DNA from 3 places in the Microbacterium sp. FG3 genome. Region 3 is predicted to be linked to each of the others. Evidence: predicted binding sites of a transcription regulator. Region 3 holds the regulator's gene; each other region holds the start of a gene.
What was found. The regulator LexA, encoded in region 3, represses DNA repair genes until DNA is damaged. The targets are predictions, from matches to a motif close to TCGAACANNTGTTCGA.

Region 1: the regulator LexA is predicted to act here: its motif matches at 2,004-2,019, upstream of ACODR5_RS12705 (intein-containing Rv2578c family radical SAM protein).
Region 2: the regulator LexA is predicted to act here: its motif matches at 5,560-5,575, upstream of ACODR5_RS02995 (HNH endonuclease signature motif containing protein).

What each region holds. Positions count from the first base shown of each region.
Region 1 covers NZ_JBMDJT010000050.1:6,753-16,399, reverse strand. The annotation lists gene ACODR5_RS12705 (intein-containing Rv2578c family radical SAM protein) at 1-1,995, opposite strand, end outside; gene ACODR5_RS12700 (hypothetical protein) at 2,104-2,412, opposite strand; gene ACODR5_RS12695 (hypothetical protein) at 2,706-3,014, shown strand; gene ACODR5_RS12690 (hypothetical protein) at 3,049-3,537, opposite strand; gene ACODR5_RS12685 (YrdB family protein) at 3,624-3,998, shown strand; gene ACODR5_RS12680 (FAD-binding oxidoreductase) at 4,009-5,370, shown strand; gene ACODR5_RS12675 (glucosamine-6-phosphate deaminase) at 5,288-5,998, shown strand; gene ACODR5_RS12670 (L,D-transpeptidase family protein) at 6,163-7,623, shown strand; gene ACODR5_RS12665 (GNAT family N-acetyltransferase) at 7,677-8,129, shown strand; gene ACODR5_RS12660 (ABC transporter ATP-binding protein) at 8,249-9,647, opposite strand, start outside.
Region 2 covers NZ_JBMDJT010000005.1:33,991-43,637, reverse strand. The annotation lists gene ACODR5_RS03020 (ATP-binding protein) at 1-2,028, opposite strand, end outside; gene ACODR5_RS03015 (DUF4194 domain-containing protein) at 2,018-2,683, opposite strand; gene ACODR5_RS03010 (DUF3375 domain-containing protein) at 2,686-4,137, opposite strand; gene ACODR5_RS03005 (LURP-one-related/scramblase family protein) at 4,249-4,800, opposite strand; gene ACODR5_RS03000 (VOC family protein) at 4,923-5,342, shown strand; gene ACODR5_RS02995 (HNH endonuclease signature motif containing protein) at 5,586-7,097, shown strand; gene ACODR5_RS02990 (PHP domain-containing protein) at 7,238-8,236, shown strand; gene ACODR5_RS02985 (GntR family transcriptional regulator) at 8,244-9,005, opposite strand; gene ehuB (ectoine/hydroxyectoine ABC transporter substrate-binding protein EhuB) at 9,215-9,647, shown strand, end outside.
Region 3 covers NZ_JBMDJT010000017.1:4,095-13,741, forward strand. The annotation lists gene infC (translation initiation factor IF-3) at 1-152, opposite strand, end outside; gene ACODR5_RS07490 (DUF1844 domain-containing protein) at 393-806, shown strand; gene ACODR5_RS07495 (SseB family protein) at 1,050-1,847, opposite strand; gene priA (bifunctional 1-(5-phosphoribosyl)-5-((5-phosphoribosylamino)methylideneamino)imidazole-4-carboxamide isomerase/phosphoribosylanthranilate isomerase PriA) at 1,852-2,598, opposite strand; gene hisH (imidazole glycerol phosphate synthase subunit HisH) at 2,736-3,398, opposite strand; gene hisB (imidazoleglycerol-phosphate dehydratase HisB) at 3,395-4,000, opposite strand; gene ACODR5_RS07515 (histidinol-phosphate transaminase) at 4,036-5,148, opposite strand; gene ACODR5_RS07520 (LysM peptidoglycan-binding domain-containing protein) at 5,239-5,601, opposite strand; gene lexA (transcriptional repressor LexA) at 5,841-6,536, shown strand; gene ACODR5_RS07530 (alpha/beta hydrolase family protein) at 6,591-8,579, shown strand; gene hflX (GTPase HflX) at 8,671-9,647, opposite strand, start outside.

The sequences.
Region 1 (9,647 bases), on a different contig from region 3:
CGGCGCGTCGTCGTCCTCGCGGGCGTCGAGTCCGTGGCGCCGGATGAGCGGGCGCACGCGGCGCGCGAGCCACGTGCGGTACTCCTTCGACGCGTACGACGACCCGCCGTACAGGCGCCGGTACACGGGGACGAGCCTCGGATGCTCCCGCGCGAGCCATTGGAAGAACCACTCGCGCGCTCCCGGGCGCAGGTGCAGGGCCCCGAACACCACCCGGTGCGCACCGGAGGCGGCGATCTGCGCCAGCGCATCGTCGAGGTGCTCGACGGAGTCGGTGAGCCAGGGCAGGATCGGCATCACGAACACGGTGACGCGGAAGCCGAGGTCCGCCGCCGCGCGCACGGTGGCAAGCCGCGCCGCCGCCGTCGGGGTGCCCGGTTCGACGGCCTTCTGCAGCTCGTCGTTGAAGATCGCGATCGACATCGCCAGGTCGACGGGCACCTGCTCGGCGGCCCGCGCGAGCAGCGGCAGGTCGCGCCGCAGAAGCGTGCCCTTCGTGAGGATCGACAGGGGCGTGCCGCTCTCGGCGAGCGCAGCGATGATCCCCGGCATGAGCGCGTAGCGGCCCTCGGCGCGCTGATACGGATCGGTGTTCGTGCCGAGCGCCACGAGCTCGCGCTTCCACGACCGGCGCGACACCTCGGCCGACAGCGCCTCGGCCGCGTTCACCTTCACGACGACCTGGCTGTCGAAGTCGGCCCCGGCATCCAGCTCGAGGTACGTGTGCGTGCGGCGGGCGAAGCAGTTGTGGCTGATGACGCCGTTCGCGATGAAGTCGCCGGTCCCCGTGGTGATGTCGACCATCTCCATCTCCACGCCGAGGTCCTCGACCGCCACGATTCGGAGGTCCGCCACGGTCTTCACCGCATCGCCTGCAATCGCCAGCTTGCGGGTGATCGCCGGCCGGGTCGCCTCGAAGAATCTCCGACGCGCCGGCAGGCCCCCCACCACACGGATGACGCTGACGCCGTTCGCCGCCACCGGCTCCCTCACCGATCGGATGCCGAGCGCGTCGCAGGCGGCGACGATGGCCGAGAGGATGCCCTCGTCCTTGTTGCTGATTCGCAGGATCCCGCCGGAGCAGCTTCCCTCCGCATCGAAGATCCCCGAGAGGAATCCCGCGTGCCAGTCATGATCGGGACCCTCGGGCATCTGGATGAGGCCCTCGAGCGCGGCGACGTCCGCGCGCTTTCCCGTGTGAAGAGCGAGCATCGGACGTGCGGAGGCCGAGGTGAACGGACGCGTCCGCGTCTCGATCCCCTCGGCAGCGAGGAACTCCCTCGTTCGGTCGAGCGCCTCGGTGTCGGCCAGCGCGAGGCGGAAAGCATGCTGCTCCGTCGTGCGATGCGGGTATCGGTACCGCCCGTGGCAGATCATCCCATCGCCACGGATCATCCCCGTCAGATACCCCCGCCGGAACGCCGCCGACGTCCAGCGACCCTCCGCTGTCGCCGCACCGCCGAGGCCGAAGCCCTGCAGTGCGTTGCGGATCGTGAGGTGAGGACGCCGCTCGCCGCCGCTCGTCGCGCCGATGACGTGCTTCCATCCGCGATCGGTGAGGAAGCGGTGATCACCGCTGGCGATGAGCTCCGTGCCATCGGCGAGCACAATTCGGTACGCGCGCTTCCGGCTCGCCCACTTGGCGTGGACTTCCGTCTTCACGTACCGCCGATAGGCGCCGTCGACGCGCGTTCCGACGATCTCGTCGCCGACGCGCAGTTCGCGGATGGCTCGCTGGCGGCCGTCGGCCATCAGCACGAGGGTGTCCGGGTGTACGCAGTAGAGACAGGCATGTGAGCAGCCCCGATAGGGGTTCACGGTCCACGAGAACGGCATCGGGCTCTGCGCGGGCACGCGGTTCAGGGCCGACTTCGCGGCGACCTCGTGGAACGTGATGCCCGCGAACTCCGGCGTGCGCACCGAGCGGACGAGGCCCTGCAGGCCGATGAGCGCCGGATCCGCAGATCCGTTCACCTGCTGCCCGCTCCACCTCATGCCTCCAGTCGAACATCCGTACTACCAGATGTCAAGCAGGCATCGTGCGCACAGACCGGCGGCCCGGGACGCGCTCCGTCGAGCACCCCGGGCCGCCGCCCCCGCCTGTCACCCCGCGAGCGCTGCCGGTCGCGGTGCGAAATGCGGGATGGGGATCGGACGCGTCGCGCCGGGCGGCGTCACCGCGGAGAGCACCTCCGCCGCGCGCTCCAGCGCGTCCCCCATCGTCGTGAACCGCTCGACGCCCCGATGCGTCGAGACCCACACCACCTCGTAGCCGTCAGCCCGTCGCTCCACGTACGCCACGACGCTCGTCGCGTCGCACGAATCGACGCTGCGGTCGCAGAGCCGCCAGGCATCCTCGCCGAGCGGAACGAGATCCAGCTGATGAACCGTATCCATGTCGACCTCCGACATCACTGTCGCCCGGCCGCGCCGGCGGTTCCAGGGGGTTGACACCCTCTCGGCCGCCGGATACTCGCGCGCCGGGTGCGGGGCGTCGCCCCGCGGCGATGTCAAGCCCCGTGTGCCGACCGGGATACCGGGCGATCATGAGACGGTCGCCGAAGCTGGCGGCACCTCGGCGCGAGCGCGAGTCCGCCGAGGGGACGAGAGGAGTGCCCGCATGTCGAACGGAACGGTTCCGCCCGTCGCCCCGCTGGACGATCCCCTGTTGCAGGCGATGATGGACGAATTCGAGGAGGACGAGCATGCCGATGGCTGGTGAGGGCGCGGACGACGAGCTCGACGAGGAGCGCGGCCCGGGCGGCCACGGCACGCAGGACGCGCCCCTCGAGGACACGCACGACACGAACGACGACGAGCGGATCGGCGGCATCGTCGCCCAGACGCGAGCCGACATGCTGATCGACACGCTGCACGGCGACGTGCGCAGCACGCTCGAGCGCCGCCTGTCGGACGCCGGCATCGAGGTCGATCCGCCGACCATGGACGACCTCGTCGCCCGGGTGGAGTCCGACGACGTGGACGTCACCGATCCCGGAGTCGAGCAGAACTGACCCGGATCAGCGGGTCCGGATCAGCGGGCGCCGATCAGGCGTCGCAGTTCTGGCAGACGCCGCTCATGGGCAGCACCATGAAGCACGTCGGGCACACCTTCGGCGGCTCCTCGGGTGCCGATGCGGCACGCGGCGACGCGGCGCGCGGCGCTCGCGCCGGCTTCGCGGCCGGCGCCGGGGCGGCGACCGGGTGCGTCACGCCCCACGCACCGTGGAAGCGGCGGCTGGGCCATCGCTCGACGTCGTCGCCGAGGCGGCGCACGATCTCCTGCTCGGTGCGGAAGCCGTTGGTGTAGCCGGGGTGCACCTCGAGCGCGGGCGAGCCGCCGCGCCGCTCGATGCGGAAGTGGGTCGAGTAGCCGACGAAGCCGGCGGCGTCGATGCCGTCGACGATGCGCCGGATGAGCTCACGGTTCGCGGCGGGCGTGCCGTGCCTCTGGAACGCCTCCTCGAGCGAGGCGTAGCGCGTCGCGCGGCCCTCCTTCTTGCGGGTGGAGTCGGCCGCTTCGGGAGATCGCGTCACCCCTCCAGCGTAGCGACGGGGCCTGGGCGGCGGCTGGCGCGGAGTACCGCGGATCGCCCGGAAGCGCGCCACGTAGACTGGAGCGCATGTCCGCCCCTGCTTCGCCCCCCGGCGGCGGCGCCACCGCTGCGCGCATCACCGCGCTCGACGTGCTCCGTCTGCTCTCCGAGCTCGCCGCGTTCGCGATCCTGCTCGTATGGGGCCTCCTCGCGTGGCCGGTCGCCTGGAACATCCTCTTCGGGCTGCTCGCCCCGGCCCTCGCGATCCTCGCCTGGGCGCTGTTCGTCTCGCCCAGGGCGGTGTTCGCGGTGCACCCGTTCGTGCGCGCGCTCGTGGAGCTGCTCGTCTTCGTCTCGGCGACCATGGCGATGTGGGATCTGGGGCTCGGCTGGGTCGGCCTCGGCTTCGGCGTGATCGCCGTGGTGATCGGCCTGCTGCACGGTCGCCGCGCGCTCGCATGAGCGAGGGGGCATGAGCGACGTCGTCGCGCTGCTGCGCGCTGAGCTGAGCGATCGGGTCGACACGACCGAGGCGTCGCTCGAGGCGGCCAGGGCCGACCGGTCCGGTCACGCCGCTCCGGACCGCCCGCTCGCCGTCGTCCGCGCCGCCTCGACGGAGGACGTGCAGGCGACGCTGCGGATCGCGTCCGCGACCGGCACGCCCGTCGTGACGCAGGGCGCCCGCACGGGGCTGGCCGGCGCCGCGAACGCCGGAGCGGGCGAGATCGCGCTCTCGGTGCGGAACATGACGCGCATCCTCGAGGTGCGCCCCGACGACCTGCTCGCCGTGGTGGAACCGGGCGTCCTCAACGCCGAGCTGAACGCCGCGCTCGCCGAGCACGGCCTGTGGTGGGCGCCCGACCCGGCCAGCCGCGACATCGCGACGGTCGGCGGCAACATCGCCACGGGCGCCGGCGGGCTGCTGTGCGCCAAGTACGGCGTCGTGCGCGACGCGGTACTGGGGCTCGACGTCGTCCTCGCCGACGGCCGGCTCGTCTCGATGGGCCACCGCAGCGTGAAGGGCGTGACCGGGCTCGACCTCACGTCGCTGCTGATCGGCTCGGAGGGCACGCTCGGCGTCATCGTCCGCGCGACGCTCAAGCTGCGCCGGCTCGTCCCCGGCGATGTGTGCACGGTCGCGGCGACGTTCCCGGACGTGCGCTCCGCCGCCGCGGGCTCGTCGGCCGTCACGTCGGCGGGCATCCAGTCGGCGATCATGGAGCTGCTCGACGCCGCCTCGCTCGAGGCGATCCACGCCCACCTCGGTCTGCCGCGCCCGACGCCGGGAGCATCCCAGCTCACCGTGCAGACCGACGGTCCGGCCGCCCGCGCCGAGGCCGACGCGATCGCCGAGGTGCTGCGCGGCGCCGGCGGCACGGTGGCCGTCACGCACGACCGCGCGGAGGGCGAGCGCCTGCTCGCGATCCGCCGCGCGTTCCACCCCTCGCTCGCCGCGATGGGCACGACCCTCATCGAGGACGTCTGCGTGCCGCGCAGCCGCCTGCCCGAGATGTTCGAGGAGATCGGGCGGATCGAGCGCGCCTACGGCATCACGATCCCCACCGTCGCGCACGCGGGCGACGGCAACCTGCACCCCAACTTCGTCTTCGCCGGCGCGGAGGTGCCCGACCTCATCTGGCGGGCGGCCGACGAGCTCTTCCGCGCCGCGCTGCGCCTGGGCGGCACCCTCACGGGCGAGCACGGCATCGGCGTGCTGAAGTCCCGCTGGCTGGCCGACGAGCTGGGCGAGGATCAGTGGGAGCTGCAGCGCGGGATCGCCCGCGTCTTCGACCCCCAGGGCATCCTCAACCCGGGGAAGGTCTTCGCGCGGTAGCTCTCCGTCGCACCGATCGGTTGCTGAACTTCAGCGGCCGAAGGACGCGGAGATGAAGCGACCACCGCAGCCGTCATCGAGATGCTCTGGTCGCTTCAGGCCGGCTGGCGTCGAGCCCCTGGGCCTCGACCCCGCCCTCGTGCAGGTGCCCAGCGGCGCCCTCGAGGGCGTCGAGACCGCCGGGGAGCGATACGAGGGGGCGATCGCGGCGGCGGGCGGAATCGAGCTGCAGCTGCTCGGCATCGGCACGGACGGGCACATCGGCTTCAACGAGCCCGGATCGTCGTTCGCCTCCCGCACGCGCGTGAAGACGCTCACGCAGCAGACCCGCGAAGACAACGCGCGCTTCTTCGACACGATCGACGACGTGCCGACGCACTGCATCACCCAGGGGCTCGGCACCATCCTCGAGGCACGCCAGCTCGTGCTGCTCGCCTTCGGCGAGGGCAAGGCGGAGGCCGTCGCCGGGACGGTGGAGGGGCCGCTCACGGCATCGCTGCCCGGTTCGGCCATCCAGCTGCACCCGCGCGCCACGGTCGTGATCGACGAGGCCGCCGCCTCCCGCCTGCGGCACGCCGACTACTATCGCTACACGTACGCCCACAAGCCGGAGTGGCAGCACATCTGACCACCGGACCCCCGGGCAGTCCTGGGTACGAGGCGCCCGAACGCCCGGATCGACGCGATTTCGTGATCCCTTCCCCTGCCGTCGCGCAGACATGCCGCCCTACCATGGATCCACCGGTGCACTTCCGCGCGCCACGCGCGGCGGCGGACCACGAGGGGGGACACATGACCGACCTGGCGACCAAGCCGATCGACAGCGAGCAGCCGCTCGACGCCGAGCAGCCGATCGACGGCGTCTCGGACGACGCGACCGATTCCCAGACACGCCGCAGCCGCAAGGGCCTCTGGCTCGGCATCGGCATCCCGGCCGGCCTGCTCGTCGCGGCCGCCGCGTTCGCCGCCGCCATCCTCATCGCGCCCGGCGTGGTCGTGGCCGGCGCCCCCGTGGGCTTCCACACGGTGGGCATGGCCGCCGACGCCATCGCCAAGCGCGTGTCCGACGCCGAGATCACCGTCGAGGGCGTCACGCTCACCGGCGCCGAGGTCGGCGCCTCGATCGACGCGAAGGCCTCCGCCGAGCAGGCGTTCGCCGACCACCCGCTGTGGAACGTCGGCGCCTGGAACCCCGAGCCGACCGACGCGGCCGTCGTGATCGACGCCGACGCCGCGGCCGACGCCCTCAGGGGCGTCGCGCCCGAGATGTTCGCCGATCCGGTCAACGCGCAGGTGAGCTTCGACGGCTCGGCCTTCGTCGCCGTGCCCGCCGAGCCGGGCACCGGCCCCGACCTCGACGCGCTCGCCGAGGACCTCACCGCCGCCCTCGCCTCCGGCGACGAGCAGATCGCCGTCTCGGTCGAGGCCGCCGAGGTGCCGGCGCCCGTCACGACCGAGGCGGCCGAGGAGTTCGCCGGATCGCTCAACGAGCAGGCGGCGACGGCGGGCTTCTACCTCGAGGAGACGCGCGCCGAGGAGCTCCCGCTGGCGACGATCGCGAGCTGGGTGGTCCCCGAGGCCGACCCGGAGACCGGCGGCTTCGTCCTCAAGGCCGACACGGCGGCGATCGAGGCGGCCATCGCCGACCTCCCCGCCCGCGTCAACCGCGACGTCGTCGACGCGAAGGTCGTCACCGACGGCGCCGGCGAGGCCCTCCGCGTGATCCAGGAGGGACAGGACGGCTTCGGGATCGCGAGCACCGACGGGCTGCCCGAGCAGATCGCCGCCTCGCTCGAGCAGGGCGACCTCTCGTTCGAGCTGCAGGGCGAGGTCGTGCCGTTCCAGACGCAGGAGCTGTTCCGCCGCGTCCTCGTCGACAAGAGCGACGGCATGACCTACCTGTACGAGAACGACCAGCTCGTGGCGTCCTATCCCATCGCCCTCGGCACGGGCGGACCCTACGAGACGCAGACCGGCACCTACTCCGTCTACGCGCAGCTCACGATCCAGCACATGGGATCGTGCGACAGCCAGGGCAACTTCGTGCCGGGCGGACGCTTCGACTACTGCACCGGCAACGTGCCGTGGGTCACCTACTACAACGGAGACCAGGGCTTCCACGGCACGTACTGGCACAGCAACTTCGGGCCGGGCGCCCGCATGAGCCACGGCTGCGTCAACATGACGGTCGCGGCCGCCGAGCACATGTACCGCTTCGCGCAGGTCGGCACCCCGGTCACCGTCCAGAACTGACTTCCAGCGAACTCATCGACCCGCGGCCGTCGTCCGTGCCCTAGCCTGTCGTTATGTCGGACCTGCGTCTCGAAGAGCTCTCCGCCGCGACCATCGTGGCGGTCAACAACCTGTCGCTGCGACCGGGCCAGGAGCAGTTCCTCGCGCCGGTGTCGTACGGGATGGCCGCCACCGTGCTCGATCCGCGCACCACGTGGCAGCGCGTCGTGCTCGACGGTGACGAGGTCGTCGGCTTCATCAGCGCCAACTTCGACCCGGAGGCGCCGGTCGACCACTTCGACTCGGTGCTGTGGCGCATCAACGTCGACGCGGACGACCAGGGGCGCGGCATCGGCCGCTTCGCGGTCGAGTCGCTCATCGACGAGGCGCGCTCCCGGGGCCTCAGCCACATCAACGTGATCTACGAGCCCGGTGAGGGCGGGCCGGAGGCCTTCTTCCACCGTGTCGGATTCTCGCCCGTCGGCGAGACCGAGTACGGTGAGGTGGTCGCGGAGATCCGCTTCTGAGCCTCACGGACGCCCCTCTCCGCACCATCCCGCTTCAGGTCGCTCGCTGACGCGCGCCCTGGCACCAGCCGGCGGCGGGGTCTCGTATCCCCCTCCCCCCACGAGACTCCGTCGCCGTTCTAGACCAGGGACTGCTTCCAGGCCGCGTGGAGCTGGGCGAACTTGCCCGTGCCCGCGATGAGGTCGTCCGGGGTGTCGTCCTCGATGATCCGGCCGTGCTCCATGACGAGCACGCGGTCGGCGATCGCGACGGTCGAGAGCCGGTGCGCGATGATGATGGCCGTGCGATCCGCGAGCAGCGTCTGCAGCGCGTCCTGGATCATCCGCTCCGACGGGATGTCGAGCGAGGCGGTCGCCTCGTCCAGGATCAGCACCGCCGGATCGGCGAGGAATGCGCGCGCGAAGGAGATGAGCTGGCGCTGCCCCGCCGACACCCGCCCGCCGCGCTTGTTGACGTCCGTGTGATAGCCGTCCGGCAGGGAGCGGATGAACTCGTCGGCCCCCACGGCCTCGGCCGCCGCGACGATCTCGTCGAGCGAGGCCTCCGGCCGCCCGAGCGCGATGTTGTCGGCGACCGTGCCGCTGAACAGGTAGGCCTCCTGCGTGACCATGACGATCGCGCGGCGCAGGTCGCGCTGATCCAGCTCGCGCAGGTCGATGCCGTCGAGCGTGATGCGGCCCTCGCTGGGGTCGTAGAAGCGCGAGACGAGCTTCGCCAGCGTCGACTTGCCCGCGCCCGTCGTGCCGACCAGCGCGACGGTCTGCCCGGCGGGGATGTCGAGGGTGAACTCCGGCAGGATCGTGCGGCCGTTCGCGTACGCGAAGGTCAGGTCGTCGAGCAGCAGGTGGCCCCGCGCGCGCTCGAGGGAGCGGGGGTGCTCGGGGTCGGGCACGGTCGGCTCCACCTCGAGCACGCCCGACACCTTCTCGAGCGCCGCCGCGGCCGACTGGAACGAGTTCAGGAACATCGCCACGCCCTGCAGCGGCAGGAAGAAGTTGCGCGTGTAGAGCACGACGGTCAGCAGCGCTCCGACGCTGAACTGGTCCCACGTGATGCGCACCCCGCCCCACAGCACCACGAGCGCGATGGCGAAGGCCGAGATGGCCATGAGGCCCGGCTCGAACGTGCCGAACAGGCGGATCGAGCGCATGTTCACGTCGCGGTAGTCGCCCGCGAGACGTCCGAACTCCGACTCGTTGCGGTCCTCGGCGCGGAACGCCTTGCCGGCGCGGATGCCCGTCATCGTCTCGACGAACTTGACGATGAGCTTGGCGCTGGCCACCCGGGAGTGCCGGTACGCCTCCTGCGAGCGCCGGTAGAACCAGCGCATCAGGAACGCGAGCGGGATGCCCGCGATCAGCAGGATGATCCCGGACTGCCAGTCGAAGACGGCCAGCGCGATGAAGGTGAACAGCCCGAAGAGCACGCCGTTGATGAGGTCGGTGAGGCCACCGCCCAGCAGCTCGCGGATGGTGTCGAGATCGCTCGTCTGCCGCGAGATGATCCGGCCCGACGTG
Region 2 (9,647 bases), on a different contig from region 3:
CCAGTCCTGGGTCAGGAGGCGACGCAGCACCCCGCGCCGAGCGGCATCGGCCTCGGCGGCCGCGCGTCTCTCCTCAAGCACAGCGAGCGCGAGGCCCTCCTCACGCTCCATCTCGCGGCGGCGCTCCAAGAGATGGTCGATCTTCGCCTGGTTGTCGGATCCGAGGATCCAGTGCCGACGATCCCCGATTTCATGCCGGTCGTTCTTCTCGTAGCGCCGGGCAGCGAGCTTGACCTGCCCGGCGATCGTGACGCCGCGCTCGACTGCATCGAGGTCGTCGGGACTGTCGACGCACGAGATGTCGTAGGCATCCGAGAGTCGGCGCTGCAGCCAGGACGCGAAGGGGCCGTCGGTGACGCGGATGCGGTACAGCAGCGATTGCGGCGCGGCCGCCGGGCGGGGCGCCTCCGCCTCGGCCGGGACGGCTTCGATGACGAGCCGCGTGCCGAGGTGCCAACCGTCGATGTACCGGCGCACGCGCGGCAGATCGACGTCGCGCACGAGAAGCGCGGATGCGATCGGACGCAGCACGCGCTCGAGAGCACCCGTCCACTCCGCATACTCGGGCAGGACGTCGATGAGCTCCCCGCCGAACGGCAGCGCCTTCTCGCTCACGCCCAGTTCGGCGCACAGCCGCTCCCGTACGCCGAGCAGGCGCGGTTCGATGTTGCTTCGGCGGTTCTTCAGCGCCGTCAGCTCCTCGTCGATTCGCGTCATCTCGCGCTTGGCCGCGGCGTGACGTGCGTACGCTGCGTGGTCGTCGCCGCCCTCTCGCCTCTGGCCGAGCGCCTCACGCGCCGACTCCTGCAGCTCGGCGAAATCGGCGGCGCTGCCGGGAACGCTCTCGATCCCGGCGCCCGACAGCTCGGCGGCGAAGTTCTCGACGTTCTTCCGGATGCGGTCCGCCCAGCGCCGGGCGTCCTCGATCCGGCTCCGCAGCAACGCGGCGTCCGCCCCGCCCAGGTTCGCCTCGCGCAAGCGTGCGGCCTGCAGCGCGTCCTCCGCCTCCCGCTGGGCGGCACGCGCTCGGTCCCTCGCCTCGGTTTCGCGGGCGAGCGTCACGATCTGATCGGCCCGATCCCCCTCGGAAATCTGCAGGTGGAACCGATCCTGGAAAACCTCCTGCGCGGCGAGCAGTCGCTGGGCCTCGCCGACCTCGCGTGCCGCGCGGTCATAGTCCGCGACGACCTCGGCGAGGTGATCGAGATGCTCGACCTGCCGGCGCAGCTCAACGACGTGCTCGTGCGCGGTGTTCAGCTCCCGGAACTGCTCGGTCGCGTTGCGCGCCTGGTCGAACGTCTCAGGGCGATCGAGCATGAATGTGCGGAACAGGTGGTCGAGATCGCCCAGGTTCTTCGCGGACTGCGTCTTGTGCAGCAGGTGCAGGGCGTTGTCCCCGCCGATCCCGAAAACGCGTCGCACGCGCGCGTAGAAGCCTCCGTGGCTGCTCGTCGAGACGAGGCCCTCCGGGAATGCTGCCTTGAGCCGCCTCGCCTCGATGCCCTTCGCCACGAACCCCGCGAGGTCCGTGAGCGAGATATCCGTGCGCAGCATCACGAGCGCGTCCTTGAGATCGGCGCGGCTCGTGCTCGTGCCGGGCAGGTGGAACAGCCGCACCAGCGTCACCGGCGCGTCACGCAGGTTCTCGTAGTGCAGAAGCACGCCGCTCCACGTGGCCCGCGAGCGGAGGTAGCTGGCGACCGCGCGATCCTCATGCTCGTCCGCCTCTTTGCTCCACGCACCGCGCACGTAGCTGACGAGCCCACGATCGTTGCCCCGAGAGGAGGCGTCCTGCGCGGCGGCGTTGAATCGGAGCCATTTCTCGGGCGTGAGCACCGCGGCGATCGCATCGAGAAGCGACGACTTGCCGGATCCGGAGGCTCCCGTGATCAGGTGGCCCTTTCGGGAGACCTCGATCCGGTGCGCACCGTCGAACGTGCCCCAGTTCACGACCTCGATGCGGGCGAGTCGCCACTGCCCGATCCGAAGCTCGTCCGACGCCTGGGCGGCGGGAAAATCAAGCAGCATCGTCATCCTCCGCCCCGGTGTCGATCCCCGACGTCACCGGGGCGGACCCCCCTCGCGCGACCCGCTCGTACTCGGCGCGGATCGCCGCAACCTGCTCGGCATCGACGAGCATGCGCAGCACTGGCGAGATCTCCACGCGGTCCTCCGAGACCGTGTGCACGACGCGCAACCGGTTCTTCATCTTTCCCCATGAGGAGTTCAGCCTCTTGCCGAAGTCGGTCTCGTCGCGATCGACCGTGCGCAGAGGCCCAAGCTGCTCGAAGACCTCCTCCCGCCCGACGATCACGCGGGATTCTCCCTCACCCGAGAGCAGCATCTGCCGGAGGACGAGCAGCATCGCCGTGTCGAGGAATGTCAGCTGCTCACTGCGCACGGCGACGGGTGCCTCGACCTCGCCGGTCTGCGCGTTGCGGACGAAGGCGAAGCCGGCATCGCGGTCGATCACGAGATCGAGGAAGAGATCGTGCAGCCGCGAGCGGACGGTCCTCTCGTCTGCGAGTAGCGCCGCCCATGGACCGGGCTCGCGCGCGGCCGAAAGGTACGGACCCTTCACCAGCCTGAGGAACGCCCGCCGCGCATCGAGCGCGAGCGTGCCGGTGTCCCCCGGCCAGCGCCCTTCGTCGGCCGCGGTCTCGATCTCCTCGGTCGTCTGCATGCTCACAGCACCCTCCCGGTGAAACGGTAACGAGGAATCCGCGCAGCCCGGGGCACGCCGTCGGCTCCCTCCCACTGCACGTGCTCCGTGTCGCCCGTCGATGCGCCCTGCGCAGCTGCGAGCGAGAGAAGGCCGACGACGCTCGCGACGCCCTGGGTCGCCGGAAAGCTCTCCAGCACCTCACCGATCGACGCGTCGCCACGCTCGTCGAGCAGCGCATTGACGTTGCGTGTCAGCTCCTCGAAATCGATCTCGGTCTCGCGCGCGAGGGCCCGCAGGTCCTCGATGCTCACAGGGTCCGTCGCATGCAGAACGACATCCTCCGGTGCGTCGTACGCGGCCGGATCGAGAAGACGGAGCGCTCCGGCGCTACGCACCGGTACCGCCGACAGCTCGAGGCGCCGCGAGGTCGCAGCGTAGGGCTTGGTGCGCGCACTCGCCCGCTGGGCGGCGGCCAGAGCGTCACGCAGCTCGCGCCGGAGCACACGGTCACGCTGATACTCGTGGGATTGCACGTACCGACGCAGGCCCCGCGCGAAGGAGGTCACGACGTCGTGAATCTCCGCGCTGCGCTCCTTGAGCGTGCGGAGCAGTCTGCGCAGGAATCGCCGCTCGGCGAGCGTCAGGGCGCCCGCGAACTCGCGCTCCAGAACGCTCCGGATGTCGTCCTCCAATGCCTGCCCTCGTTCGGGGTCGAGGACGAGCGCGGAGAAGCCCGAGAAGCTTCGCCCGGCGTCCGACTGGTCGATCAGGTCGACACCGCGGAAGATCTCGTCCAGCACCGCCTTCTGTGCCTCATCCGACTCGAGCACACGCGTACGCAGGTCGCGATTGAGGCTCTCGAACTCGGCCCGCACACGCGCGAAATCACTCGGGATGTCCTCCGCAAGCGTCAGAACCTCGCGCACCCGCTCCATGGCTCGCTCCGGATCGAGCGTCGGCGCCTCACCCCGATTGATCGCCTCGATCTCGGCATCGATCCGCTCTCTCTGCTCCTCGAGCCGGGCGATCCGGGTGCGTGCATCCGGGTCGGAGTCGACGGCGAGCCGGTGCAGCTGGTCGGCGATGCTTGTCAGACGGGATTCCGTCGCCGTCTGCCGCGGTTGTGCCAGCTGGTTCAGAAGGCGGATCGCGGCGAGGGCCGCGGGAGACAACTCGAACGTCTCGCCGCGACTCGACTCGGCCGGGCGACGCACGAGGTATCCGGCCTGCCGCCAATCGGTGCAGTATGCGCGCGCAGTGAGAGGAAGGTCGAAGCCGTGCGCACGCAGGTCGTCGAGGTCGACATCGATTCGCTCATACAGCTCCTCGCTCTCGATGCGGCGCTCCTCTCCGCCCAGATGCGCGTCCAGGATCGCCGCGATCACCGGCGCGTTGTCGGCGCGCAGCAGACGCCACGCCTCGTTCTCGTCGAGGAGTCTGGTGAGCGCATGAGCCTGCGCCAGAGCTCCCATCGCCTCACCCTCCGTTCCGGCCTGCTCCCGGGTCAATCTTGGGGCATGGCGCGGACATTCTTCAGTCCGGGCATGCGCGTACCGAGCTCGAAGCCGCCGGCACCCACTGAGCTAGCTGTTGCGGCTCTGCTTCTCGCGGATGAGGTCGAGCGCGATCACCGATCCGATGACGGCGGCGCGCTGCGCGTCGCTCAGGCCGTCGGCCAGCTGCACCACGTAGGTCGACTTGCCGAGCAGGGCGTTGCTCATGCCCGACCACTGCCGCGACACGGTCGCCATGACGCCGTGCGCGCCCACCACCCGGAACTCGAAGCCCCACAGGTTGCCCTCGAGCTCGATCGGCTCGCCCATCAGGTCGACCGAGACGCGCGTCTTGAAGAACGTGATCCGCTTGACGAGGCTCGCGAGCGGATTCCCCTGACCGTCGAGGATCTCCATGCGGTCGCGCCCGAGCGTCATGGTGTCCTTCACCTGGATGATCGGGGTGCCGGGGCCGTCGAACACGGTGAGCTCGCGGGCGCCCACGAGCATCCGGCCCATCGCGCTGCCGCCGGTCTCGACGTGGGCGACCTGCTGTCCCTGACCGTCCAGGATCGCGAAGTCGTTCTTCGAGAAGTTCCTCGTCTGCTGGAAGACGAGCACGTTGTTGCGCAGGAGCGACATGCGACCGATCCTTCCACCCCCGCGCGTTCACCGCACGGTCTATCGGATGTCGGCGGCGGATGCCATGATCCAGACGTGACCGGGCATTCCGGCCCGGCGCTCAGCGACGAGGGGATCGGATCATGGCGTTCAAGGTTTCGCCGTACATGGGCTTCAACGGGCGGGCGGCCGACGCGCTCGCGTTCTACCAGGCGGTGTTCGGCGGCTCGCTCGACATCACCCGCTACCGCGACATGCCGATGGAGGACATGCCGGGCGACCCGGACTGGGTGATGCACGGCCAGCTCGAGCTGGAGAACGGCATCACGCTCATGGCGGCCGACGGCCCGGAGGCCCGCACGAGCGGCAACGTCGAGGTCTGCCTCTACGGCGACGACGAGGCCGAGCTCGAGCGCTGCTTCGAGGCGCTGAGCGACGGCGGCACGGTCGAGCTCCCCTTCGAGCCGGCGCCGTGGGGCAGCTACTTCGGCCAGGTGAAGGACCAGTTCGGCATCGTCTGGATGCTCGAGGGCGGCAGCACGGGCGACCAGCCCGCGCAGTGACACGCGCCCGCTTCGGTTGCGGAACCGATCGGTTGCTGAATGGAGCGCCGCGGAGCGGCCGGAGATGAAGCGACCACAGCAACCCGGGCGGTCCAGTCGCTCCCGCCCCATCGGTTGCTGAACGGAGCGCCGCAGGCGCGGAGATGAAGCGACCACAGCAACCCTCGCCCACCCGGCTGAATCCCTCCTCTTCCCCTGTGGATAACTTCTGCGAGTGTCGTAGGTTTGTTCTAGTCTCGAGTCATGGAAGCCACTCCGCCGCTCGAGTCCCGGGACCGCGACACGCGCTCCCTGGTGACGGACGCGCGGGCGCTGCTGGCGGGCCTGCGGGACCGTGTGGAGCACGCCTCCGACGCGGATCTGGTGGCCCTGGCCGGGGAGGTGGAGGATCTGGGTCGTGTGGTGGATGCGCTCCGGGTACGGGTGGCCGGTGAGGTCGATGCCCGCTCGGACCGGTCCGGCGACGACCGTCTCTCCGCCAAGTTCGGATGCCGTTCCGCGGTCGAGCTGCTGGAGCGGGCCACGGGTGCGTCGCCGCTGACGGTGAACCACCGGATCCGGCTGGACTCCCACACCCGCCCACGCCTGTCACTGCTCGGTGAGACGCTGCCGGCGGCGTTCCCCGTGGTGGCGGATGCCCTCCGCGACGGGGTGCTGGGGGTGGAGGCGGCCCGGGTGATCACGGACAACCTCCACCGGGTGCAGCGGCACGGCACCGCCAGCGCCGAGCATGTGGCGGTGGCGGAGCAGCAGCTGGTCGCCAACGCCACCGGCCGCCCCACCGAGGATCTCCCGGAGGGTGAGACCCCGGTGCCCGTGACGTTCGCACAGTTGCGCATCCAGGCCGACACCTGGGCGGCATGGTTGGACCCGGACGGTGTCGAACCCGACGCGGAACGCGCCTGCCGGAACAGGTCCCTCACCCTCGGCACCCCCAGGAACGGGCTCGTCCCGATCCGGGGTGAGCTGATGCCCGAGACCGCCGCCGGGCTGCAGCGGATGTTCGACGCGCACCTCAACCCCGCCGTCCGCTTCACCCCCACCGGGTCGCTCGGAGACGGCTTGGGTGCCGATCCGGAAACCCGCGGCCCCGACGACCCCTGGGCTGGGGACGAGATCGTCCACGACCCGCGCACGGCCACACAGAAGCGTCACGACGTGCTCACCGCCGTCATCCACACCGCGGCGAAAGACCCCGACGCGCCGAAGCTCGGAGGCGCAGCCCCCACGCTGCTGGTCACGATCACCGCTGACGCGCTCGTCCAGGGCGGCACCGCCCACCTCGAAGGCACAGACACCCCGGTCCCGGCGTCGGTCGCGCACCGGATTGCGTGCACGGGGGCGGTGCAGAAGGTGTTCCTCAACCCCGACGGGCGAATCATCCGCCTCGGCACCCCGGAACGGGTGTTCAACGCCCACCAACGCCGGGCGATCACCGCCCGCGACGGCGGCTGCGTCATCCCCGGCTGCACTATCCCGGCGGCGTGGTGCGAGATCCACCACGTCACCGAGCACTCCCACGGCGGCGCCACCCACACCGACAACGGCGTCCTGCTCTGCTGGTGGCATCATCACAACCTCGACCGGTCCGGCTGGCGCATCCGCATGCGCAACGGCGTCCCCGAAGTCAGCGCCCCCGCCTGGATCGACCGCCACCGCACCTACCGGCCCACACGCCCACGACACCGGACCGCCCGGACGCCGGCCCGTGCACGGAGACAGCGCGGGCCCACACGCAAACCCGACCCCGCCTGACCTGCCGCTCACTTCGTTCGGCAGCCCAAGGGTGCACTCCATCGGTTGCTGAACGGAGCGGCCGGAGGCCGCGGAGATGGAGCGACCACAGCAACACAACCGCTTCACCCACGCACAGCCCCACCGGCAGACTGGCACGCATGGATCCTCTCGACGCGCTCACCGAGATCGCCTTCCTGTTGGAGCGCGAGCGGTCGTCGCGCTACAAGTCGAAGGCCTTCCGCACCGCGGCCGACGTCATCGCGGGGCTCACCGCCGAGGAGCTGAACGATGCCGCGGCCCTGCGCCGGCGGCCCGGCATCGGGGAGACGACGTTCCGCGTGATCCAGGAGGCGCTCGCGGGCGAGGTGCCGTCCTACCTCGCGGAGCTGCGCACCCGCACGGGCGTGGCCGGGCGCAGCGCGCTGCGGGAGGCCCTGCGGGGCGACCTGCACTGCCACTCCGACTGGTCAGACGGCCTCACACCGATCGACGCGATGGTCGCCGCCGGACGCCGCCTCGGCCACGAGTACCTGGCGCTCACCGATCACTCCCCGCGCCTGCGCGTCGCCAACGGCCTCTCGGCCGAGCGCCTGGAGCGGCAGCTCGAGGTCGTGGCCACGCAGTCGGGCGACGGCTTCACCCTGCTCAGCGGGATCGAGGTCGACATCCTCGCCGACGGCGGGCTGGACCAGGACGACGCGCTGCTGGACAGGCTCGATGTCGTGGTCGCCAGCGTCCACTCCGAGCTGCGGATGGATGCGGCGAGCATGACGAGGCGCATGCTCGCCGCCGTCCGGAACCCGCGCACCGACGTCCTGGGCCACTGCACGGGGCGGCTCGTCGAGGGGTCGCGGGGCACACGCCCGCCCTCGGAGTTCGATGCGCGAGCGGTGTTCGAGGCCTGCGCGGAGCACGGCGTGGCCGTGGAGATCAACTCGCGGCCCGAGCGGCAGGATCCGCCCGACGAGCTCCTCGCGCTCGCCCACGAGCTCGGCTGCCTCCTCTCGATCGACAGCGACGCCCACGCCCCCGGGCAGCTGTCGCTGCTGGACTACGGGGCCGAGCGGGCCGAGCGCGCGGGTGTGCCGGCCGACCGCATCATCACGACGTGGCCGCTCGAGCGGCTGCGCACCTGGCTCGACCGCGACCGCGGGTGAGCCACCGCTACTCCCCCGTGCCGAGCTCCTCCGAGCCGATGGGCGTGAGCGCGTCGGGCAGGTCGCCGTCGGCGGGCTCGAAGGTCTCCACCTCGACCTCTCCCCGCAGCCGAGCCACGGCCTCGCGGAACTGCTCGTCCAGCGCCGCGACGGCGCGCTCGGCATCGCCGTCGCGGAGGGCGCCGATCAGCGAGCGATACGTCTCGGACACCTCCCGGCGCACCGAGTACCCGTCGGGCGCGCTGAACGCGGCGATGCGCGTCTCGAGCGCCAGCGTCGACATCGCGCGGCTCAGGCGCGGACTGCCCGACGCGTCGACCAGCGTCTGGTGGAACTCGAGATCCGCGTTGCCGGCGTCGATCGCGTCGTCGCCGGCGCTGCGTCGCACGAGATCCTCGTACGCGCGCTCGATCGCATCGACGGACGACATCCGCTCGTCGCGCACGATCCTCCGGATGGCCTGCCCCTCCACCGCCAGCCGCGCCTCGTAGACATCGGCCACCTCCTCGGGACCGATCGTCGTCACCCGCAGGCCGCGTCCGGGCACCGAGGTGAGCACGCCCTCCTCGACGAGCCGCTGCGCCGCCTCGCGCAGCGGTCCCCTGCTCACGCCGAGCTGCTCGGCGATCTCCACCTCGCCGATCTGCGCGCCGACGGGCAGCGCACCCGAGCGGATGGCCTTGCGCAGCTCCACCGCGATGAGATGCGCCGTCGAGGTGCGCGCCACGCGGAAGACGGAGCTCTGGCCCCCTCGCGCCCTGCCGGTCATCCCCGTCCTTCCGTTCCGCTGCCTGCGCCGATCCTAATCGCCCCCTTCGGCTCCCTCCGGACCATGCCGTCCCATGGTAACGATACGGTATATCTGTCAACAATCAGCGCCGTCGAATGTACATGTGTACGCAAACTCCGTAAGGTGATCGACGGCCCACCCGAGGGTCGCCGGTGCGACGCGCCGCAGCAGACAGAAGAGGAGCATCGATGACGAAGCGGACCCTGACCACGATCGGAATGTCGACCGCGGCGGTGGCGGCCCTGGCACTCGCCGGCTGCTCCTCGACCGCGACGGACCCCGATGCCAGCACGCTCGAGCGCGCGCAGGAGGAGGGCACCATCACCCTCGCGGTCGCGTCCGAGCGCCCCTACTCGTGGGTGGACGAGAGCGGCGAGCCCACCGGCGCCACCATCGCGATGCACAAGGAGATCTTCGGCAACCTCGGCATCGACGACATCGAGGTCGAGGAGGTCGCGTGGGACAACCTCATCCCGGGCCTCAACGCCGGTCGCTGGGACGTCATCAGCGCGGGGATGTCGATCCTTCCCGACCGCTGCGCCGAGGCGGCGTTCAGCGAGCCCGAGATCATGTACACCACCGCGCTGGCCGTGCCCGCGGGCAACCCCGAGGGGCTCACCG
Region 3 (9,647 bases):
GCCTCCTGAGCCAGGCGCAGGGCGGCCTCGATGCGGACGACGCCGATCTGCTCGCCGTTCGGCCCGACGAGTCGGACCTCCGGAACGCGGATGCGCTCGTTGGTGCGGGGATCGCTGATGCGGAACTCCTTGGGTGCGATGGCTGTGGCCACCGTGGCGCGACGTTCACGACACGGGCGGGAGAGGGAACTCAGCATCCACCCGTGCACGACGACTGACGTCGGCTCACCCGAACACCCGGATCTCGCTGTTAACCGATCTCTGGATGACGACCCGCTGACCGCGGGCGGAGTGTGACCCGGTAGCCTAAGACGGCAAGCGCGGGTGGGATGTGAATCCTCTTTCGTCCGGAACGCATTCCGGAGCCGCCCCAAGACTACCAGAAAGCCCCGATGAGCACCATGCCGTCCTCCCACAGCCACTCCTTCGACGCGGATCGCCACGCCCGGTGGGAGGAACAGGAGCAGGCGGCGGACGCCGCGGGCGCCGCTCGCGACATCGCCGATGTGCCCGCCGTCGAGGTGATCGCCTCCGCGTGCATCCACCTCATGAGCGCCGCCGCCGTCAAGCTCGGGCTCGGCGACGACGAGAACGCCGAGGAGTTCACGGACCTCGACGAAGCCCGCAAGCTCCTCAACTCCCTCGCCGGCCTCGTGACGGCCGCGGCGCCCGAGATCAGCGACTCGCACGCCCGCCCGATCCGCGACGGGCTGCGCTCGCTGCAGTTGCGCTTCCGCGAGATCTCCACCATCCCGGACGCCCCGGGCAAGGGCCCGGGCGAGAAGTTCACCGGCTCGGTGATCTGACCTTTATTTGATCTGCGCGCGCTCGGGCGCCGCTCTGCGGCGCCGCTCGCGTGCTCGCGCCGGCGCTGCCGCGCCGGCGAGGCAGCGCTTCGCGCTGCGGGGGGGGCCGCACGCTCGCTTCGCTCGCACAGTGACCGGTTGCGCCGTGGTGAGCGACCGATCGGTTGCGGTGGTCGCGTCATCTCCGCGGCGTCGCCGCTGAAGTTCAGCACCCGATCGGGTTCGACCTGTCGGTGCAACCGGTCAGGAAAGTCCTCGCGCGAGCTTCACCTGGAGGCTGTCGACGAGCACCGCGATGCGGTCGTCCGCCGCCCAGCGCCGGGCGAGGCGCTGCAGCACGGCGTCGAGCTCGGTACGCTCCAGGCCCTCGACGAGCGTGAGGCGCACGACGAGCTCGGGGCCGCGCAGGCGCGCGGCCGGGTCGCCCGGCTCGACGGCGAGGTCGAGCACGGCCAGCTCCTGGCCGATCGACTCCTGCAGGCCCCGGTAGACCTCGGGGCTCGTCCACGCCGGCTCCCACGGCTGCGACTGCGCGATCGCCCACACGGCCGGCCGGCGCACGACGAACTCGGTGTCGGCGGCGGGATCGATCACGACGAGGTCGGTCTGCTCCCCCGCCGCCGCGAGCGCGGCGCGCGTGCCGGCGACGGGGATCGGGCGTGCCTTCGCGTCCCAACGGCGCATCGTGTCGACGCTCGAGAAGACCGGCTGCACGCTGCGGCCGTCGGGGGCCGCGACCGTGACGATCGACAGCTCCTGCGTCTTGTCCACCGCGAGCCCGTGCGCGCCTACGCCCTCGTCGCCCTTCTCGGCCACGAGCGGCACGAGCACGCGCGCCTCGCGCAGCGCGTCGACGACCGCGACGGGATCGCCCGAGCCGTCGCGGAAGCGCGTCAGCGCCTCCCACAGACGCGGGTCGGCCGATCCGTCGTCCCCGGCGGCCGGGTTCGCGCGGAACGTGCGGCCCTCCCACGGAACGCCGGCGGAGTCGGCGCGCGACGGATCCCCCGTTCCGCCCTGCGCGCCGCCGTGGTCGTGCACGATCTCAGTCGGTGGCGACGTCGAGCGCCTCGGCGAGCGTGAACGCGCCGGCGTAGAGCGCCTTGCCCACGATCGCGCCCTCGACGCCCTCGGGCACGAGACCGCGCAGCGCGGCGATGTCGTCGAGGCTCGAGACGCCGCCGGAGGCGATGACGGGCTTGTCCGTCCGCGAGGCGACCTCGCGCAGCAGCTCCAGGTTCGGGCCCCTGAGGGTGCCGTCCTTCGTCACGTCGGTCACGACGTAGCGCGCGCAGCCGGCGTCCTCGAGGCGGTCGAGCACCTCCCAGAGGTCCCCGCCCTCCTGCGTCCAGCCGCGGGCGGCCAGCGTGGTCCCGCGCACGTCGAGCCCGACGGCCACGGCCTCGCCGTAGCGGCCGATGATCGACGCGGTCCACTCGGGGTTCTCGAGCGCGGCCGTGCCGAGGTTGATGCGGTGCGCGCCGCTCTCGAGCGCCGCCTCGAGCGAGGCGTCGTCGCGGATGCCGCCGGAGAGCTCGATGTTGACGCCCTTGACGTGCTTGAGCACCTTGCGCAGCACGGCGGTGTTGCTGCCGCGCCCGAAGGCGGCGTCGAGGTCGACGAGGTGGATCCACTCGGCGCCCTGCGCGGCCCACTGCTCCGCGGCCTCGATGGGGTCGCCGTAGCTCGTCTCGGTTCCGGCCTCGCCCTGGGTGAGGCGCACGGCCTTGCCACCGGCCACGTCGACGGCGGGCAGCAGGATCAGTCCGGGTGTGGACGCGAAATCGTTCATATCTCCCTGTGCGGGCGGGACGCTACCGCCGGAACGCACGATGTCTGAGGGTACGCGCGCCGGGCCGATCGATCCAATCGAGCGCGAACTCCGGCGCGGATGCCCGGGGAGGGCGCGGATCGGGACCGCGCGCGGGATCAGCCGCGCAGCGATCCGACCCAGTTCGCGAGCAGGCGGATGCCGGCCTCGCCCGACTTCTCGGGGTGGAACTGGGTGGCCGAGAGCGGGCCGTTCTCGACGGCGGCGATGAACCGCCCGCCGTGCGCGGCCCACGTGACGGCGGGCTCGGGGAACGGGGGCTGCACGTCGAGCGTCCACTCCTGCGCGGCGTACGAGTGCACGAAGTAGAACCGCTCCTCGCCGATGCCGCGGAACAGCACGGAGCTCTCGGGCGCCTCGACGGTGTTCCAGCCCATGTGGGGAACGACGGGCGCATCGAGCTCGCGGACGACGCCGGGCCACTCCCCGAGGCCCTCGGTGTCGGCGCCGCGCTCGATCCCGCGCTCGAAGAGGATCTGCATGCCCACGCAGATGCCCATGACGGGCCGGCCGCCCGCCAGCCGGCGCTCGATCAGCTCTCCGCCGCGGATGGCGTTCAACTGCTCCATGACGGCGCGGAACGCGCCCACGCCGGGCACAAGCAGGCCGTCGGCATCGCGCACGAGCCCGCGGTCGTTCGTCAGGCGCGCGTCGGCGCTGGCCGCCTGCAGGGCCTTGACGGCGGAGTGGACGTTGCCCGATCCGTAGTCCAGGACCGCGACGAGCGGCCGCTCCTGGCCGGCGGAAGCCGCGTCGGTCACAGCGCGCCCTTCGTGGACGGCACGCCCGTCACGAGCGGGTCGAGGGCCTTGGCCTGGCGGAACGCGCGCGCGAGCGCCTTGAACTCCGCCTCGGCGATGTGATGCGGGTCGCGGCCGCCCAGCACGCGCACGTGCACGGTGAGGCCGGCGTTGAACGCGATCGCCTCGAAGGTGTGGCGCACGAGCGATCCCGTGAAGTGCCCGCCGATGAGGTGCTGCTCGAATCCGGCCGGCTCGCCGGTGTGGACGAGGTAGGGCCGCCCGGAGATGTCGACGACGGCCTGCGCGAGCGCCTCGTCGAGCGGCACGAGCGCGTCGCCGTAGCGCGAGATGCCCGACTTGTCGCCGAGCGCCTCGCGGATCGCCTGCCCCAGCACGATCGCGACGTCCTCGGCGGTGTGGTGCGCGTCGATGTGCGTGTCGCCGCTCGCCTTCACCGTGAGGTCGGTCAGCGAGTGCTTCGCGAACGCCGTGAGCATGTGGTCGAAGAACGGCACGCTCGTGTCGATGCTGCTCGCGCCGGTGCCGTCGAGGTCCAGTTCGAGCTCGACGGACGACTCGCTCGTCGAGCGGCTGCGGCGGGCGGTGCGGGCTGCGGTCATACCCTCGAGTCTATTGCGCGGGGAGGCATCCCGGCTCAGTTGCCGATCTCCGCGAGCGCCTCGAGGAACGCCGTCGTCTCGTCCTCCGTGCCCGCCGTGACGCGCAGGTGGCCGGGGATGCCGATGTCGCGCACGAGGATGCCGCGGTCGCGCAGCGCCGACCAGGTGCGCGAGGTATCGGTCACCCCGCCGAACAGGACGAAGTTCGCCCACGACGGGTAGACGGTGTAGCCGAGCGCCTCGAGCGTGGCCGACATGCGGTCGCGCTGCTCGACGATCTCGTCGACCGTGCGCAGCATCGTGTCGGCATGGCGCAGGGCCGCGGAGGCCGCCGCCTGCGTGAGGGCGGACAGGTGATAGGGCAGCCGGACGAGGCGCAGCGCGTCGATGAAGGCGGGATCGGCGGCGAGGTAGCCGACGCGCGCGCCCGCGAAGGCGAACGCCTTGCTCATGGTGCGCGAGACGGCCAGGCGCGGGCGCCCCTCCAGCAGGCTCAGGGCCGACGGCTCCTCGCGCGGCGCGAACTCGCGGTACGCCTCGTCGACGATGACGATCCCGTCGGTGGCGTCGTAGACCGCCTCGACGACGTCGAGCGACAGCGGCGTGCCCGTGGGGTTGTTGGGCGCGCAGAGGAAGACGACGTCGGGCCGCGCGTCGGCGACCTGACGGGCCGCGTCCTCGGGATCGATCTCGAAGCGCGGGCCGCGCTCGCCCGTCACCCAGTCGGAGCCGACGCCGCGGGCCAGCAGCCCATACATCGAGTAGGTGGGTGCGAAGCCGAAGGCCGAGCGGCCCGGCCCGCCGAAGGCCTGCAGCGCCTGCTGGAGCACCTCGTTCGAGCCGTTGGCCGCCCAGAGCTGCTCGGGCACGAGTCCGTGGCCGAGGTAGTCGGCGAATCCCTCGCGCAGCTGGGTGAACTCGCGGTCGGGGTAGCGGTTCACGTCGCGCAGGGCGCGCGAGACGGCGTCGGCGATGTCGTCGGCGACCTCGTCGGGCACCGGATGCGTGTTCTCGTTGACGTTCAGCGCGACCGGAACCGCCATCTGCGGCGCCCCGTAGGGCGTCTGCCCGCGCAGGTCGGCGCGGAGCGGCAGGTCGTCGAGGGTGATCGCGGGAGCGATCGAGGTATTCGCCGGGTCGGAGGTCACGCCCTCCATGTTAGATCCGAGCGGCCCCTCGATGCCGGACGATCGCCGTGCCCGTCATCGCGCGGACGACGATGCCGCCCCGGCCCCCGCTCAGTCGGCGTAGCCCGCGGGAACCGCGATCTGCTGGCCGGGGCTCACGAGCCCGCCGGCGAGGTTGTTGAGCCGCTTCAGCTCGTACACCACGTCGCGCGGGTCGTGACCGGGTGCCACGTCCTGCGCGATGCTCCACAGCGAATCGCCCGCGGTGACCGTGACGAGGTGGAACGCCGAGGCGTCGGCGCCCGCCTCGCCCGATGCCAGGGCCGCGCCGCCGCCGAGCACGGCCGCCGCGAGACCCGCGACGACCGGAGCGGCCGCCAGCGCCGCCAGCACGCGTCGGCCGCGCACCGTGAGGCGCAGCCGGGTGCGGGGCGCGGAGGGGGCTGCCGCTGCCGTGAGGATGGCGGTGCTCATGTCGTGCTCCTTCTGTCTGGGCGGCTTCGCATCCGACGCTCGGCCGGGAGGCCGGATGCGAAGCTCTGTACCGAATATACGTTCGACGGTTCGAACATGTCAACGCTATCTCCGACATCCGACATCGGATCCGCCGGGACACGCTCGAACAAATCTCCCGAAGACCCCGACGAATCGGCTACCTTCGAGGTCGAGGGTCACGTAATCACGGACCTCCGACATCCGAACGAGGAGCACAGATGAGCGACGCCGCGGCCGACATTGCCGGCACCGACGACAAGCCCCGCACGCGGCGTCGCCGGAACCTCAGCGAGAAGCAGATGGCCATCCTCGAGGTCATCCAGCGCTCGATCCAGCGCCACGGCTACCCGCCGAGCATGCGCGAGATCGGCGACGCCGTCGGGCTGAAGTCGCTCTCGAGCGTGACGCACCAGCTCGGCCAGCTCGAGCTCAGCGGCTACCTGCGCCGCGACCCCGGCAAGACGCGCGCCATGGAGGTGCTCATCGACCTGCCCGGCCTGTCGGGCGAGAACCCGGCCGACACGGCGCCCGCCGTCGGCGACGCGGCGATGGTGCCGCTCGTCGGGAACATCGCCGCGGGCGTGCCGATCACGGCGGAGCAGCAGGTCGAGGAGATCTTCCCCCTGCCCCGCCAGCTCGTGGGCAAGGGCGAGCTGTTCATGCTCAAGGTCAACGGCGACTCGATGATCGACGCCGCGATCTGCCACGGCGACTGGGTGGTCGTGCGCGCGCAGAACAACGCCGATAACGGCGACATCGTCGCGGCGATGCTCGACGGCGAAGCCACCGTGAAGGCCTTCCGCCAGCGCGACGGCCACACGTGGCTGCTGCCGCGCAACTCGGCGTTCGAGCCGATCCTCGGCGACGAGGCGACCGTGCTGGGCAAGGTCGTCGCCGTGCTGCGCGCCGTCTGATCCGCACCGGCGGGCGCCCTGCGGCCCGCCGCCGTCTCGCCTACGGTGGGTGGCATGGCCTCCGAAGCGACCGCCCCCGCCCGCACGATCGCGCCCTACGGCACGTGGCGATCGCCGATCACCGCGGCCGACGTGGCCGGCGGATCGCTGCGCCTGGACGGCGCGCGCTTCGTGGGCGACGAGGTCTGGTGGAGCGAGGGCCTGCCGGCCGAGCGCGGCCGCACGGCCCTGATGCGCGGCGAGGCCGGCCGCGAGCCCGAGGTGCTGCTGCCCGCCCCCTGGAGCGTGCGCTCCCGCGTGCACGAGTACGGCGGCGGTGCGTGGACCGCCGGCGACGACGGCGTCGCCTACTTCGTCGAGCACGCCGACCAGCGCGTCTACAGGTTCGCGCCGGGCACGGATCCCGAGCCGCTCACCCCGGCGGACGGCGGCATGTGCTTCGGCGACCTCACCCTCGCCGAGGGCGCGCTGTGGGCCGTGCGCGAGACGCACACCGGCGCCCCGGTGCCCGCGCGCGACATCGTGCGCATCCCCCTCGACGGGTCGGCCGCGCACGACGCGGCCGCCGTCGCGAGCGTCGTGGCGGGCAGCGACTTCCTCGCCTATCCGGCCCCGCGCGGCGATCGGATCGCGTGGATCGCGTGGGACCATCCCGACATGCCGTGGGACGCCGCCGAGCTGCGCGTCGGCCGCCTCGACGAGCGCGGCCGCGTGACCGAGCACGTGGTGATCGCCGGCGGGCGCACCGCGGCGGGCACCGTCTCGGCGCTGCAGCCCGAGTGGACGGGCGACGACGAGCTGATGTTCCTCGCCGACATCCCGCACCCGGGGCAGGATGCGCGCTGGAACCTGCACTGGGCGCGCTTCGACGGCCTGTCGGCGGTCGGGCCCGAGCCGATCATGACGGTCGACGCCGACACGGGCGGGCCCCTGTGGAACCTCGGCGCGCGCTGGTACGCGACCATGGCCGACGGCCGGATCCTCGCGGTGCAGACGAACGGATCGGATCAGCTCGTCGTGATCGATCCCACGTGCGGCGCCGAGGACGCCCTCGACACGCCCCTCACGGGCGGCGTGCTCGTGCGCGACGTGCGGGGCCAGCGCGTGCTGCTGACCGGCGCCGGCGCGCGCGTGCCGGGCGGCCTGTGGCTGCTCGACGTCGACGCGCACACGATCGAGCCGGTGCGGGGCGGCGTGCCCGTCGGCGACCTCGACCCCGCCTGGCTTCCGGTCTCGCGCGCCATCACCTGCCCCGGTCCGAACGGTCCCGTGCACGCGTTCGACTACCCGCCGACGAGCCCCGAGTTCGACGCACCCGAGGGCGAGCTGCCGCCCTACCTCGTGCTGGTGCACGGCGGTCCCACCACCCACGTCTCGGGCACGCTCTCGATCGTCATGGCGTACTTCACGAGCCGCGGCATCGGCGTGCTCGACGTGAACTACGGCGGGTCCACGGGCTACGGCAGGGGCTATCGCGAGCGGCTGCGCGGCGGCTGGGGCGTCGTCGACGTACAGGACACGGCGGCCGCGGCGCGCGGGCTCGCGGAGGCGGGGCTCGCGGACGCGGACCGGATCGCGATCAAGGGCGGATCGGCGGGTGGCTGGACGGTGCTGTGCGCGGTCGCCGACACCGACGCCTTCGCCGCGGGCATCAGCCGCTACGGCGTGGCGGATCTGCGCCGCCTCGTGGCCGACACGCACGACTTCGAGGCGCGCTACCTCGACGGGCTCGTCGGCCCCCTGCCCGAGGCCGAGGAGGTGTACGTCTCGCGGTCGCCGCTGTCGCGCCCCGAGACGCTGCGCACGCCCCTGCTGATCCTGCAGGGCGCGGACGATCCCGTCGTGCCGCCGAGCCAGTCGGAGGCGCTGCGCGACGCGCTCGCGGCCAACGGCGTGCCGCACGCGTACCTGCTGTTCGAGGGCGAGTCGCACGGCTTCCGCCGCGCCGACACGCTGCAGCGCGCCTTCGAGGCGGAGCTGGCGTTCCTCGGCGAGGTGCTCGGCTTCACCACCCCGGACACCCCGCCGCTCGAGCTGGACTGACGACACCCCGCCGAACCCGCCCTCGATCGGCGAGCCCGCGCCGCATCGAGCGCGGGCTCGGCGGACGAGCGCGGGTTCGGCGGGGGTGGGGTCAGAGCGTGTAGGGCTCCAGCTCCGCCGCGAGGCGGGCGTTGACGCGCGCGTGGACGAACGTGCCCTCGGTCTCGTGGCGGCGCTCGAGGAGCTGGCCGGTCTCGTGGATGGCCGAGACGAGCTCGCCGCGGCTGTACGGCACGACGGCGCGCAGCTCGACCTCGGGCAGCGGCAGCGCGTCCTCGACGACGCGGCGCAGCTCGTCGATGCCCTCGCCCGTGCGGGACGAGACGAACACCGCGCGCGGCTCGAGACCGTGCAGCACGAGCCGGGTGTCGTCGTCGACGAGGTCGGCCTTGTTGAAGACGACGATCTCGGGCACCTCGCGCGCCCCTACCTCGCCCATCACGTCGCGCACCGTGGCGATCTGCCCGGCGGGATCGGGGTGGTGCGCGTCGACGACGTGCAGCAGCACGTCGGCGTCGGCGACCTCCTCGAGGGTCGAGCGGAACGCCTCGACGAGCTGGTGCGGCAGGTTGCGGACGAAGCCCACGGTGTCGGCGAGCGTGTACACGCGCCCGTCGCTCGTCTCCGTGCGGCGCACGGTCGCATCGAGCGTGGCGAACAGCGCGTTCTCGACGAGCACGCCGGCGCTCGTGAGGCGGTTCAGCAGGCTCGACTTGCCGGCGTTCGTGTACCCCGCGATCGCCACCGACGGGATCGTATTGCGCTTGCGCTCGGAGCGCTTGGCGTCGCGCGCAGGCGCGAAGTCGCGGATCTGGCGGCGCAGCTGCGCCATGCGCGTGCGGATGCGACGCCGGTCCAGCTCGATCTTCGTCTCACCCGGTCCGCGCGAGCCCATGCCCGCGCCGCCCGCGCCGACCTGGCCGCCCGCCTGGCGGCTCATCGACTCACCCCAGCCGCGCAGGCGCGGCAGCAGGTACTCGAGCTGGGCGAGCTCGACCTGTGCCTTGCCCTCGCGGGTCTTGGCGTGCTGCGCGAAGATGTCGAGGATCACGGCGGTGCGGTCGATCA